Regions from separate parts of the Erwinia sp. SLM-02 genome, predicted to be linked through region 4. Evidence: predicted binding sites of a transcription regulator. Region 4 holds the regulator's gene; each other region holds the start of a gene.

Region 1 (3,126 bases), 210 kb from region 4:
CTATGGCATTATCGGTAGTAGACTGGAACACCCGGAATAATATTGAGTGCTCGCACCTCACCGCCAGCAACGCGGCTTTTCCGCTGCACACCCATGAAGAATATGTTATCAGCGCCAATCTCAGCGGCGTTGAACAGCTCACGCTGAATGGCCGCACCCTGCCGGTCCTCGCTGGTGATATCACCATTTATAACCCTGAAACGCTGCAGGCTTCGCGATTTGGCGACACGCCGGTAGAGTTTTTCAGCGTTCATCTCCCTGCCGGTGTTTTTGCGGATCTTGCGGATCGCCCACTGCCGATCCTGCGCGAAGGCGTGCTGCGCGATCCGCAGCTGTTTGCGGCGATCTGCGACTACGTTCGTTCTCCCACCGACGATCGGATCCAGCAGCAAAACCTGCTGTGGCTGACCCACTGCCTGTTACAGCACGGCAGCGACGAAGAGATGGCGGCGGCACCGGAAGCGATTGGCAGGGCGCTGGACTGCATGCGGGATAATCTGACGGAAAAACTGACCCTGGACGGCCTGGCGGCGGCGAGCGGGCTGAGCAAATATCACTTTGTCCGCCAGTTTCGTCAGGAGATGGGCGTGGCGCCGCTGCAGTATCATATGCAATTACGCCTCGCGGCGGCGCGCAACCTGCTGCGCCACCGGCACAGCACGCTGGACGTGGCGCACCGGCTTGGTTTCTACGATCAGAGCCACTTTATCAACAGCTTCCGCAAGATGATGGGCATCACGCCGCATCACTATCTGCGTATTATCAGCCGATAAATTCACGATAGCCGGAGATAATCACGTAGCCGGCGAAGTAGCAGAAAATCACCGCCGAGGCGATATAGGACCAGCGCAGCATTTTATTGCCCAGCATACGGCCGCCGAGGCTGCCAATCGTACAGAGGACCACCGTCCACACCACGCCCGCGAGGAAAAATCCCGACAGGAACCAGGCCGAAGCGGCCGGGCTGCCGGTGCCCATGCGTGAAATCAGCGCGCCGCCTACGGCGGCAAACCACAGGATTGCGGTGGGCGAGGAGACGGCGAGGAAGATACCGCGCAGGAAGTTCTGCCGGATGCTCAGCGCCTGCCCGACATCGCCCGCGCTGAGTTCCGGCACCGGACGCAGCGCGCTCAGCACCATTTTCCAGGCAAACCACAGCAGGATCAGCGAGCCGCCGATCCACAATACCCAGCGCACGGTGGTGAACTGGAGCAGCACCGCCATGCCGGCCATGGCGAGGATCGCATAGATCAGATCGCCCACACAGGTGCCGATCCCCAGCCACAGGCCGTGAAAATAACCGCGCTGCATCGCCAGGGTTATGATGGCGATATTGGCGATGCCGATATCCAGGCACAGGGAAAGACTCAGTAAAAAACCATTATAAAAGGGCATGGCAGGGCATCCGTTAAGCACAATATCGGCATTATCGGTCCGCATAGGGTTAAAATATTGGAAAAAATTGCGCAGCGTTCTGGCTCAAGGGGGAATAAAAGTCACCGGACGGCAGAATGATGTTTTGCAGCACTCCTCACTGTTTTTGGCGATAAATGGTCTGTTTTTGTGATCTGGTTCAAAAAATCTTGCCTGGAAAAACACCGTTCGTTATAATTTGCGGTGTATTTTTCAACAATATTTGTCACAGGCAATCATGAAAAAATTCTTCCGCAACGTGTTTCGCTCTTATGTGAATACCTTCAAACACGTTCCGCCGGGCGCGGTTCGCTAAACCCGCCAAGTTTACACCCTCGATAACCGCGGTCAGGGACTGGACCGATGGTTATCACTTATTCCCGCTTTCCTGACTGTTGCAAAAAAAACGTGCCAGCGGCACGGTGATATGCAATTCTGTGGGTTATGAAAATGACCCGGCTGTTCCTCACCGCGACCACCACAACCACGACCGCTTCTGGCGGGTCGGGGTCGGTTTGCGTGCCTGAGAAATAGCACATCCGCTTCGTCCCGCCGGTTTCCGACGGGGCTGAGTGTTTCTCCGTCGTGGCCGGTTAACGGTAATCAAGGAGAAATATCATGTCCGATGCATCCGCGCTGTTAGTGATCGATATGCAGGCAGGTCTGCTGCATGCCCCACAGCCCCCTCACCAGAAAGATGAGCTGATTGCCAACACCATTCGGCTGATCCATGCTGCCCGCGCGGCACAGAAACCGATATTTTTTGCCCGGCATACCGGGCCGGAAGGTTCGCCGATTGCGGTCGGCAGCCGGTTCTGGCAGCTGGCGGATGAGCTGCCGCTGGAGGCTGGCGACAGGTATTTCAATAAAACCCGCCCGAATTGTTTCTTGAATACGCCGCTGCTGGCTGAACTGCAGCAGGCGCAGGTGAAGCGGCTGGTGATTGCGGGCATGAAAACCGACTACTGCGTGGATACCACCTGCCGGGCGGCGGCGGATCTGGGATTTGAGGTGGTGCTGGTCAGCGATGCGCACAGCACCACAGATAATGCGGTACTCGGTGCGGCGCAGATCGTTGCCCATCACAACGCCACGCTGGCGGGGCCGTTTGTCACCTTGTTGGCAACGGACCAGGTGAGCTTTTAACGCAAAGCAAAAGGGGCAGCCATCAACGATGGCTGCCCCTTCAGGCAACAAAGCTGGAAACTCGCTCCGCTTAGATCGGGTTTCCAGTCCGTTAGCGATTACTCGAAATCAACCCAGGTCGCGCCCGCGTCGGCGGACTCAACGCAGCGCTCCACCCACTGCACGCCCGTCACGCCGGCGTGAACGTCCGGATACCAGAAGTTCTCCAGCAGCGCTTTATCGCCGCGATCGCTGGCATCCATCGCCACCGCGAAGCGGCGGTAGAGGTTAGACCAGGCTTCGAACAGCCCTTCCGGGTGGCCGCCGCCGATGCGGTCCTCTTCCAGCGCGCGCGGCGCGAGGTAGCCCATACCGCGTTCCAGAATCTGCACCGGCTCACCCTGCACTTCGTAGCGCAGCTGGTTTGGCTGCTCGTCCCACCACTCCAGGCTGGCTTTCGATCCGATCACGCGGATCTTCTGCCCGTGCATCGATCCGCAGTTGACCGCAGAACACCACAGCGATCCGACCGCGCCGTTATCGTATTCCATCAGCACAAAGGCGTTATCTTCCAGCGGCGCGCGAGTC
Region 2 (3,126 bases), on a different contig from region 4:
TAGTTAAAGCTGGCGCCATACAGCCAGGCTTTACCGGTGGAGTTAAAGGTATAGGGGCCTTCTTTCACCGTGACGTGCTGGCCGTGCATATAGGAAACGCCGACGTCAACCGAGGCATCTTCGTTGAAGGCATAGGATGTACCGGCGCTCAGCCACAGACGGTCCTGGTCAGGGATGGAAATAGAGCGGGTCTGTGCCGGAACCGGGCTGTCATCAAAGGCGATACCGGTACGGAACGTCCAGTGATCGTCATGATAATAGGTGGTACCCAGCGCGATGCGGTAAGCATCTTTAAAGCTCTCATCCTTGTAGAACAGCTGCTGGCCGCTGGTGCCGGTGGCTTTCAGCTCCTGGAACTGGCTCCAGCTGGTGTACGCCAGGCTGTAGTGTACGGCCCACTTCGGTGCCACTTTGTGGAAGCCGGACACTTCCCACATTTCCGGCAGGTTCAGCGTCAGCGCACCCGGAATGGTATTACCATCGGTTCCAAACGGCAGGCCAAGGCCCAGCGCCTGGTTCAGCGGGTTAATCGCGCTGGGGAGGCTGCTGCGGTAGTCACCGTCGAAATCGATTTTCACTTCTGAACGGTAGGTCAGGCCGAAGCGGTTATTGTCATCCACTTCATACAGAATACCGGCGTTCCAGCCGTAGCCCCATTCGTCACCTTTCAGATGCGCGATCTGGGTATTGGCCGGGATCCCCAGCGAACCGAGGGATTCACCGGCGTAGCGTTCAATTTTGGCACGCGCATAAACCGCATCAAACCCCACCCCGAAGCTGAAGTGCTGGTTCAGGCGGTAGGCGGTGCTGAGGTTGAAGTTCATGGTGGTCAGATCGGTTTTACCGGCGTAAGGCCCGGCGGTATAGCTGTCGTTGAACTCGGTCGCCAGGCCGTAGTTAGAGGTGACACTGGCCCCCAACCACCACTGGTCGTTCAGCGGCTGCACATAGTGAATGTTCGGCACCCAGGCGGTAGGAGCGATATTGCTGGCATCCAGACTGTTGCCGCTGGCCGACTGGCCGTCAATATCAACGCCGGGATCGATAAATACTGCGCCGACGGAGAACATCGGGCGATCCATCAGCGCCATGGTTGCAGGGTTACGGCTGGCGGACGCGGCGGTATCGCCCATCGCACCTTCGCCGGAGTAAGCACGGCCTAAACCAATAGAGGAAAATTCATTCAGCTGAAAGCCAGCCGCAAACACATTTGAAGAAACAAGGGCCACTGCCACGGCAAGTGTAGATTTCGTAAACAGGTTTTTATGGTTCATAACCACAACCTCATTAGATTTTATTAAACTCTGTTACCTGAAGTAACAAGGGATCGCGGATTGTAGGGACTGACTGACGGGCAACAAATCAGACCAGTGGCCCAAGTATAGGTCCGACCTGTACAGATGTTGCAATAATGTTTTCGACTTATTTCCAAAATGATGCAAGAAAAGAGATCTGCCTAACAAAAACTTACAGGCTGAAATTTCGCACATCGCTTCAGATTGCGGTGGATCAAATATTAGTGTGATTTTCATCACTTAACGGCCTCATTTCGCGCACCTGCTGGAGCCAGAAAAGCGTCAGGCGTAAAATGGATTTAGTCTTAAATTAACCCGCCGCTCTCCTGTAGCGGCAAGCCGGAGGATGAAATGACCGATGCGATTAACCGCTGCAGTGCCAGCGAAACGGCAGCCTGTTGCTGCGTCGATGTGGGCACCGTAATGGATAACACCGACTGTACGGCGACCTACAGCCGTACTTTCACCAGCCGTAGCGAAGCTGAAGCGATGCTTGCGTCGCTGTCGGCGAAAGCGCGTGAGGTTGAGTCCGATCCCTGCGTAATTGAGAGTGCATTGACCGAAACGCCGGAAGGGGTGGTGCTCGACTGCAGCTTTACCTTCTGTTGCCAGGCCGAAACGCTGATCTTCCAGCTTGGTTTGCGCTAATCTTCCTGCCCGTCCGTGCTGACAGGCTGTGGGGAGTGCCATGCTCCCCATAAACCGTGTTTTCTCTCGCATTTTTTTCTTCCCGTCGTAGCGCCCCGTCTTATTCTGGTTAACACTGAGGAGGTCAGACCTCTTTGGCAGTGATGCCGTCCTTCGACACTAAACAGGTGATAACCATGAGCAAAGCGCTACCTTTGCTGACGCGCCAGGGCGACCGTATCGCCATTACTCACGGACTGCGCACGCCCTTCGCTAAGCAGGCAACGGCCTTCCACGGCATCCCTGCGCTGGAGCTGGGAAGAATGGTGGTCAGCGAACTGCTGGCCCGCAGTGAAATTCCCGCCGAGGTGATTGAACAGCTGGTATTCGGTCAGGTGGTGCAGATGCCGGAAGCGCCGAACATTGCCAGGGAAATCGTGCTGGCCAGCGGGTTGAGCGTCCATACCGATGCGTACAGCGTCAGCCGCGCCTGCGCCACCAGTTTTCAGGCGGTGGCGAACGTGGCGGAAAGCCTGATGGCGGGCAGCATTCAGGCGGGGATTGCCGGCGGCGCGGACTCGTCCTCGGTACTGCCGATTGGCGTCAGCCGCAAGCTGGCAAGAACGCTGGTGGATCTCAACAAGGCGCGTACCCTGTCGCAAAAACTTAAACTGTTCAGCCAGCTTCGCCCGCGCGATCTTCTCCCGGTGCCGCCGGCAGTCGCTGAGTACTCCACCGGGCTGCGAATGGGGGATACCGCCGAACAGATGGCAAAAAGTCACGGCATCAGCCGCGAGCAGCAGGACGCGCTGGCGCATCGCTCCCATCAGCGCGCGGCCCGTGCCTGGCAGCAGGGTCTGCTGAATCAGGAGGTGATGACCGCTTTTGTGCCGCCGTGGCGCGCCGCGCTGGAGCAGGACAATAACGTTCGCCCTGACTCAAAGCCGGAAGACTATGCGCGCCTGCGACCGGCGTTCGATCGCCGCCACGGTACGGTGACCGCCGCCAACAGCACGCCGCTCACCGACGGCGCGGCGGCGGTGATCCTGATGACCGAATCCCGCGCCCGCGAACTCGGCATTACCCCGCTGGGCTATCTGCGCAGCTATGCCTTTACCGCGATTGGCGTGCGTGAGGATATGCTGCTCGGTCCGGCGTGGTCTTCACCGCTGGCGCTGGAGCGGGCGGGCATTACCCTCAGCGA
Region 3 (3,126 bases), on a different contig from region 4:
GGCGGAGCCAGCAGGCGATAGCCAATATAGTTAAACAGCGTAACGAAAGATCCCATCAGCAGAAAACCTTCTGCGAACAGCAGAGGCAGCCCGCTGTCGCGCCAGTGAAGGCGGAAATTAATCGCCAGCGTACGCGGTTTCAGGGGCGTGGGGCGGAAGTGCCGCGAGTCCGGCAGAATTTTCCAGAACATCACTGCGGAAGCCAGTGCGAAACAGCCAATCACCGCCACCGCGACGCGCCAGCTGCTGTAATCGGTAATGATGCCGCTGAACAGGCGTCCACTCATCCCGCCGATGGAGTTGCCGCTGATGTACAGCCCCATTGAAAAGGCGACCACCGTGGGGCTGATCTCCTCGCTGAGATAGGTCATTCCCACCGCCGCCACGCCGCTGAGCGACAGACCGGTCAGCGCACGCATAACCAGAATGCCGTGCCAGCTGGTCATCGTTGATGACAGCAGCGAGAAAATCGCCGCCAGCATCAGCGATGTCACCATCACCGGCTTGCGGCCCAGCGCATCGGAAAGCGGGCCGGTGAACAGCATGCCCAGCGCGAGGAATCCGGTCGCGATGGAGAGGGAAATACTGCTGCTGGCAGGCGTAACGCCAAACTCCTGAGACAGCACCGGCAAAATGGGCTGGACGCAGTAGAGCAGGGCGAAGGTGGCCAGCCCGGCGGAAAACAAAGCCAGCGTGACGCGCATAAACTGCGGCGACCCGCGGTTGATGTAAACGCTGGCGGGGTTATAGCGGGGGGCGAGGCGGCTGGCAGGCTCTTCAAGCGTAGCGGCATGCGTTGAGCGATTCACTTCAGGTTCCTTAGCGGGTGGGCTGGGTATCTCCATGGAAAAGATAAGAAAAACCTATTATGATGTCTAATATATTAATTATCTCAAATGATATGTTTAAAATATGAATATCGAGCTTCGCCACCTGCGCTATTTTATTGCCGTTGCTGAAGAGCTGCATTTCGGCCGCGCCGCGCAGCGGCTAAATATTTCCCAACCGCCGCTGAGCCAGCAAATCCAGATCCTTGAACAGGAAATAGGGGCCAGGCTGTTTGCCCGGACCAACCGCAGCGTGCGCCTGACGGCCGCCGGAAGGCAGTTTCTGCTGGATGCCCGCTTAATTCTGCAGGGCGTTGCTCAGGCGGCTGATAAAGCGGCGCGACTGCATCGCGGCGATGAGGGGGAGCTGCGCATAGGTTTTACGTCTTCCGCGCCGTTTATCAGCGTGGTGTCCGACGCGCTGTTTACTTTTCGCCAGCGCTATCCGGCCGTCCACCTGCAAATGCAGGAGATCAACACCCGCCAGCAGCTTGCTCCGCTGATTGACGGGCGGCTGGATCTGGGGGTGATGCGCAACACGCCGCTACCGGAGACGCTGGACCATCAGCTGATCCTGCAGGAGCCGATGTATGCGCTGGTTCACCGCGATCACCGGCTGGCCGGACGCGAGGAGATAAGCGTGGGCGAACTGGCGAAAGAGCCGTTTGTTTTTTTCGATCCCCAGGTCGGCACCGCGCTGTATACGGAGATTTTAACCCTGCTTCAGCGCTATCAGATTGAGCCGAATATCGCGCAGGAAGTGGGCGAAGCGATGACGATTATCGGCCTGGTTTCCACCGGGCTGGGCGTGTCAATTTTACCCGCGTCTTTCCGCCGGGTTCGGCTGGCGGACGTCGTCTGGATCCCCCTGCAGGAACGGGATGCGCTGTCGCAGGTCTGGCTGGTCTGGTCGCGACTGCGGGAGCGTCCGGCAGTAATGTCCGCAATGATGTCACTGCTGCTCCCCGACGACTAAATCGTGGAAAACATGAGCGCTATTCTGTGGTTTATGTGCTGCAAATCACATATCGAATCAAATATTTGACCTTGTGTGCGAAGTGTTTCACCATGAGCGGTAAGCTTTATTTTGAAGCGTGAAAATAAGCGGGAGCTGGGGTGTGATTGCGGACAATCAGCCTGGTCATATTGACCAGATCAAACAGACCAATGCCGGTGCGGTCTATCGGCTTATCGACCGGTTTGGCCCTATCTCGCGCATTGAACTGTCAAAAAAGGCGCAGCTGGCCCCCGCCAGTATTACCAAGATTGTCAGGGAAATGCTGGAAGCGCATCTGGTGAAAGAAACCGAATTCCAGGAGCCGGGCAGCCGCGGCCGTCCCGCCGTCGGGCTGGTACTGGATACGGAAGCCTGGCATTTTCTTTCGGTGCGCATCGGCAAAGGCGATATCACCATCGCCCTGCGGGATTTAAGCAGCAAACTGGTTGTAGAACAGCAGTTTGCACTGCCGCCCGCCGATCCTGAACCGCTGCTTCAGCGTATTATCCATGTTATCGATCGGTTCTTCGTCATCCATCAAAGCCTGTTAGAGCGACTGACGGCCATCGCGATCACCCTGCCGGGCAGAGTCAACGGTCAGGCCGGCATTGTCCACCGCATGCCGTTTTACCAGGTTGATGATATGCCGCTGGGGCCGGAACTGCAGTTGAGAACCGGGCTGCCGGTCTTCATTCAGCACGATATTTGCGCCTGGACCATGGCGGAATCGCTGTTTGGCGCCTCGCGCGATGCCAGCGATGTGCTGCAGGTAGTTATCGATCATAACGTCGGTGCCGGGGTGATTACCGGCGGCCGGCTGCTGCACGGCGGGGGCGCAACGCTGGTGGAGATCGGCCATACGCAGGTCGATCCCTGGGGAAAACTCTGCTACTGCGGCAATCACGGCTGCCTGGAAACCGTCGCCAGCACCGAGAACATGCTGGAGCTTGCCGCCCAGCGGATGCAGGCGTCTATGAGTTCCTCATTGCACAATCAGCCGCTGTCCATTGAAACCCTGTGCGACGCGGCGCTCGGCGGTGATCAGCTGGCCTGCGATATTATCACCGGCGTCGGCGGCAGCATTGGCCGCATTCTGGCCATTATGGTGAACCTGTTTCATCCGCAGAAAATCCTGATCGGCTCCCCGCTTAACCGCGCACACGCGATATTATTCCCGGCCATCGACGCCTGCATCCAGCAGCAGTCGCTGCCCGACTACGGCGCCACGCTGTCGGTAGAGCCCACCGAGTTTCTCAACCAGGGAACCATGCCCGGTGCGGCGCTGGTTAAAGATGCACTTTA
Region 4 (3,126 bases):
CACGCGGGCGATACGGCTGAAGTGGTAATAACAGAAATTGCCCACCGGATTGTCTTTGTTCTGCCGGGATATTTTTTCCAGCGCCTGCAGCGGTTTGTCCATGGTGAAACGTTCAGGATAGCGATGATAGAGAATGTCATCGGCCAGCACCCGCAGCCTGGCGGCAATGGTCTGTGCGTTCCAGCGGATCACCGCCTCGGCGTGGCTTTGCTCCACCAGTTTCTGAACTTCTTCCGGCTGATGCAGGCTGACCGAAATATGCTCCTGCAGATCCAGCGCCACCTGAAATGCACGCGTCAGCCGCTGGTAGTGGTTATCCTGGCTGGCGGACAGCATATACATCTGCTGATAACAGGTATTAATCAGGTCAACCGCTTTTTGCTGGCGAGCCAGCAGCGGCGGAAGCGCGGTCTGCGGATCGGTCAGCCGGGTCAGCAGCGTATATTTTGCCTCGCAGTAGTCGGCCAGTTCGCGGTAGAGCAGGCTTAGCGTTTCCCGCATCGGCTGCTCTTTCCACAGCCGGAACCACAGCCAGTTGAACAGGCCGTACCAAATGGTGCCGAGAATATAGAGCAGCGGGGGCTGCCAGAGGGGGACTCTGCCGGCAAGGCTGAGGGTGAAAATGGCGGCAATTAACGAAGCGGGAAGCAGCCGACCGTGCAGCGGACTGATTTCCGCAGTGACGCCCAGCAACAGAGCCATCACCAGCATAATGATCGGCAACGGCACCCCTTTTTCGCCCGCATACAGGATCAGAAAGCTACAGAAGGCAAACAGGCTGCCACCAATAATCAGGCGTTTAAAAAAGCGTTTATGGGGGGTATCAAGACCGGCGTTGTTGCAGCAGGCGGGAACTAACGAGAAGAGTAAACCCTGTCTGAGATCGCCCAGCAGCCAGCCAATGGCTATCGGCAGGCACAGCACCAACGTTTGCCGCAGTGCATAGTTGACTTCAGGGTGATAAATGATTCTCCGCCACATGCCTAACACCACATAAAAAAGGGCGCGACCAGGCTGTCGCGCCCCAGAGTCAGAACCGCTTAGCGCGTACCGTAAACCACGATAGTTTTACCGTGCGCGGAAATCAGGTTTTGATCTTCCAGCATTTTCAAAATACGGCCCACGGTTTCACGAGAACAGCCCACGATCTGGCCGATCTCCTGACGGGTGATTTTGATCTGCATACCATCCGGGTGGGTCATGGCATCTGGCTGTTTGGCCAGATTCAGCAGCGTTTGTGCAATACGCCCCGTCACATCCAGGAAGGCGAGGTTACCGACCTTCTCAGAGGTGACCTGCAGACGGCGTGCCATCTGCGAAGAAAGACGCATCAGAATGTCAGGGTTAACCTGAATCAGCTGACGGAATTTTTTATAAGAGATTTCAGCTACTTCACAGGCACTTTTTGCGCGCACCCACGCGCTACGTTCCTGGCCTTCTTCGAAAAGACCCAGTTCGCCAATGAAGTCGCCCTGATTGAGGTAGGAAAGAATCATTTCTTTGCCTTCTTCATCCTTGATCAGCACCGCTACTGCGCCTTTGACGATGTAGTAGAGGGTTTCTGCCTTTTCACCCTGATGAATCAGGGTGCTTTTGGATGGATATTTGTGAATATGGCAATGTGACAGGAACCATTCGAGTGTTGGGTCTGTTTGCGGTTTGCCGAGAACCATTCGCTGTTATCCTCTATTGTAATCGTGCCTAAATATACCCTTTTTATCACTCAGGTTGCAGAAATGTTAACTGCTTTTTGAAATATTTCGGGTAAACAGGGACGGAATTCCCTGTCAGGCGCTTCCCATAGGAAAATCAAACGGGCCATACCATTAAGAGTCTGGCTCATCCTGTTGTCCCGTTTTCACCATGCATTGCAATGCCAGAATATTAATACAGCACCGTTTGTAGCACAGCTTGACCTGGCTGTCTCGTGTTGTCTCATGTTGTCTCGCTTCAGCAGGGTGCTAAAAGGCGGAGCGGCCTTTTCTGTTGCGGGTAAAGCGGTGTGCAGGCCTGCCGCGACCTCCCTGATTTGCCTCGTTGCCACGGGGATCACGGTCGATAAACAATCACGCTATGGCACGGTTCGTCACGGAGATGACGCTATTTTATGCTTCTATCACGGTATCCGCGCTACCGGTGTCATGCCGTTCCCTGCTGACGGTGAAGGTCGCCATCGGATGGAGTCATGCTGGAAGCGCCTCTCACCGTTAAAGGAGTAACTATGAAATCTCAAATCGCGTCACTGATTCAGGAAATCACCCCACGAGTGCTGCAATGGCGTCGGCATATTCATCAAAATGCCGAGCTCTCCTTTCATGAGCAAAAGACGGCGGATTATGTTGCCGGTGAGCTCCAGCAGTTTGGCGTATTAACGCTCACCCGCCCTACGCCAAACAGCGTGCTGGCGGAGTTAAAAGGGGCGCGCCCCGGCCCCTGTATCGCGCTGCGTGCCGATATGGATGCCTTGCCGATCCACGAGCTGAACCAGGAGCCTTTTACCTCGCGCAATGACGGGGTCATGCACGCCTGCGGTCATGATTCGCATACGGCCATGCTGATGGGCGCGGCCTGGGCGCTCTGCCAGCTGCAAAAACAGATTGCCGGGACGGTGAAGTTTATTTTTCAACATGCGGAGGAGGTTCCGCCGGGCGGGGCGCAGGAGCTGGTCTCTCTGGGCGTGCTTGACGGAGTTTCGATGATTTTTGGCCTGCACGTGATGCCGGCATTTCCAACCGGTACGGTGAGTTACACCGAAGGTGTTTTCAGCGCGGCCAGTGATAATTTCGATCTGATCCTGCAGGGGAAAGGCTCGCATGCCGCTCTGCCACATACGGCGTGCGATCCCGTGGTGTTAGGGGCCGGGGTAGTCCAGGAGCTGCAGCAAATCGTTTCACGCAGGCTGGATCCTAACGAGGGCGCCGTGCTCAGTATCGCCAGTTTTATGGCCGACGGGGGCTACAACGTTATTCCGGATACGGCGCATCTCAGAGGCACGCTGCGCACGCTGAGTGAAAAAACGCGTACTGAAATCCCAAAAATGATGGAACAGATGCTCGGTGGTATGACCGCGGCGGTCGGGGCGAGCTATAAGCTGGACTGGACGAAGGGTTATACGCTGGGCTTCAA

What was found. Region 4 encodes CRP, which controls carbon source genes, mostly activating them, when cyclic AMP is high. Its sites were predicted from a motif close to ATGTGANNNNNNTCACAT; they were not measured.
Region 1: azuC (stress response protein AzuC) is a predicted target of CRP. The motif match lies at 1,562-1,579, and genes of this name have one in related genera.
Region 2: PGH32_RS11785 (YfcZ/YiiS family protein) is a predicted target of CRP. The motif match lies at 1,520-1,537, and genes of this name have one in related genera.
Region 3: mlc (sugar metabolism global transcriptional regulator Mlc) is a predicted target of CRP. The motif match lies at 1,837-1,854, and genes of this name have one in related genera.

What each region holds. Positions count from the first base shown of each region.
Region 1 covers NZ_JAQISN010000004.1:199,248-202,373, forward strand. The annotation lists gene PGH32_RS20135 (helix-turn-helix transcriptional regulator) at 3-773, shown strand; gene PGH32_RS20140 (LysE family translocator) at 763-1,395, opposite strand; gene azuC (stress response protein AzuC) at 1,652-1,729, shown strand; gene PGH32_RS20145 (cysteine hydrolase family protein) at 2,032-2,559, shown strand; gene PGH32_RS20150 (Gfo/Idh/MocA family protein) at 2,658-3,126, opposite strand, start outside.
Region 2 covers NZ_JAQISN010000001.1:2,555,478-2,558,603, reverse strand. The annotation lists gene fadL (long-chain fatty acid transporter FadL) at 1-1,274, opposite strand, end outside; gene PGH32_RS11785 (YfcZ/YiiS family protein) at 1,647-1,943, shown strand; gene fadI (acetyl-CoA C-acyltransferase FadI) at 2,120-3,126, shown strand, end outside.
Region 3 covers NZ_JAQISN010000001.1:1,459,171-1,462,296, forward strand. The annotation lists gene PGH32_RS06765 (MFS transporter) at 1-809, opposite strand, end outside; gene PGH32_RS06770 (LysR family transcriptional regulator) at 913-1,803, shown strand; gene mlc (sugar metabolism global transcriptional regulator Mlc) at 1,946-3,126, shown strand, end outside.
Region 4 covers NZ_JAQISN010000004.1:410,671-413,796, forward strand. The annotation lists gene PGH32_RS21040 (YccS/YhfK family putative transporter) at 1-981, opposite strand, end outside; gene crp (cAMP-activated global transcriptional regulator CRP) at 1,041-1,673, opposite strand; gene PGH32_RS21050 (amidohydrolase) at 2,222-3,126, shown strand, end outside.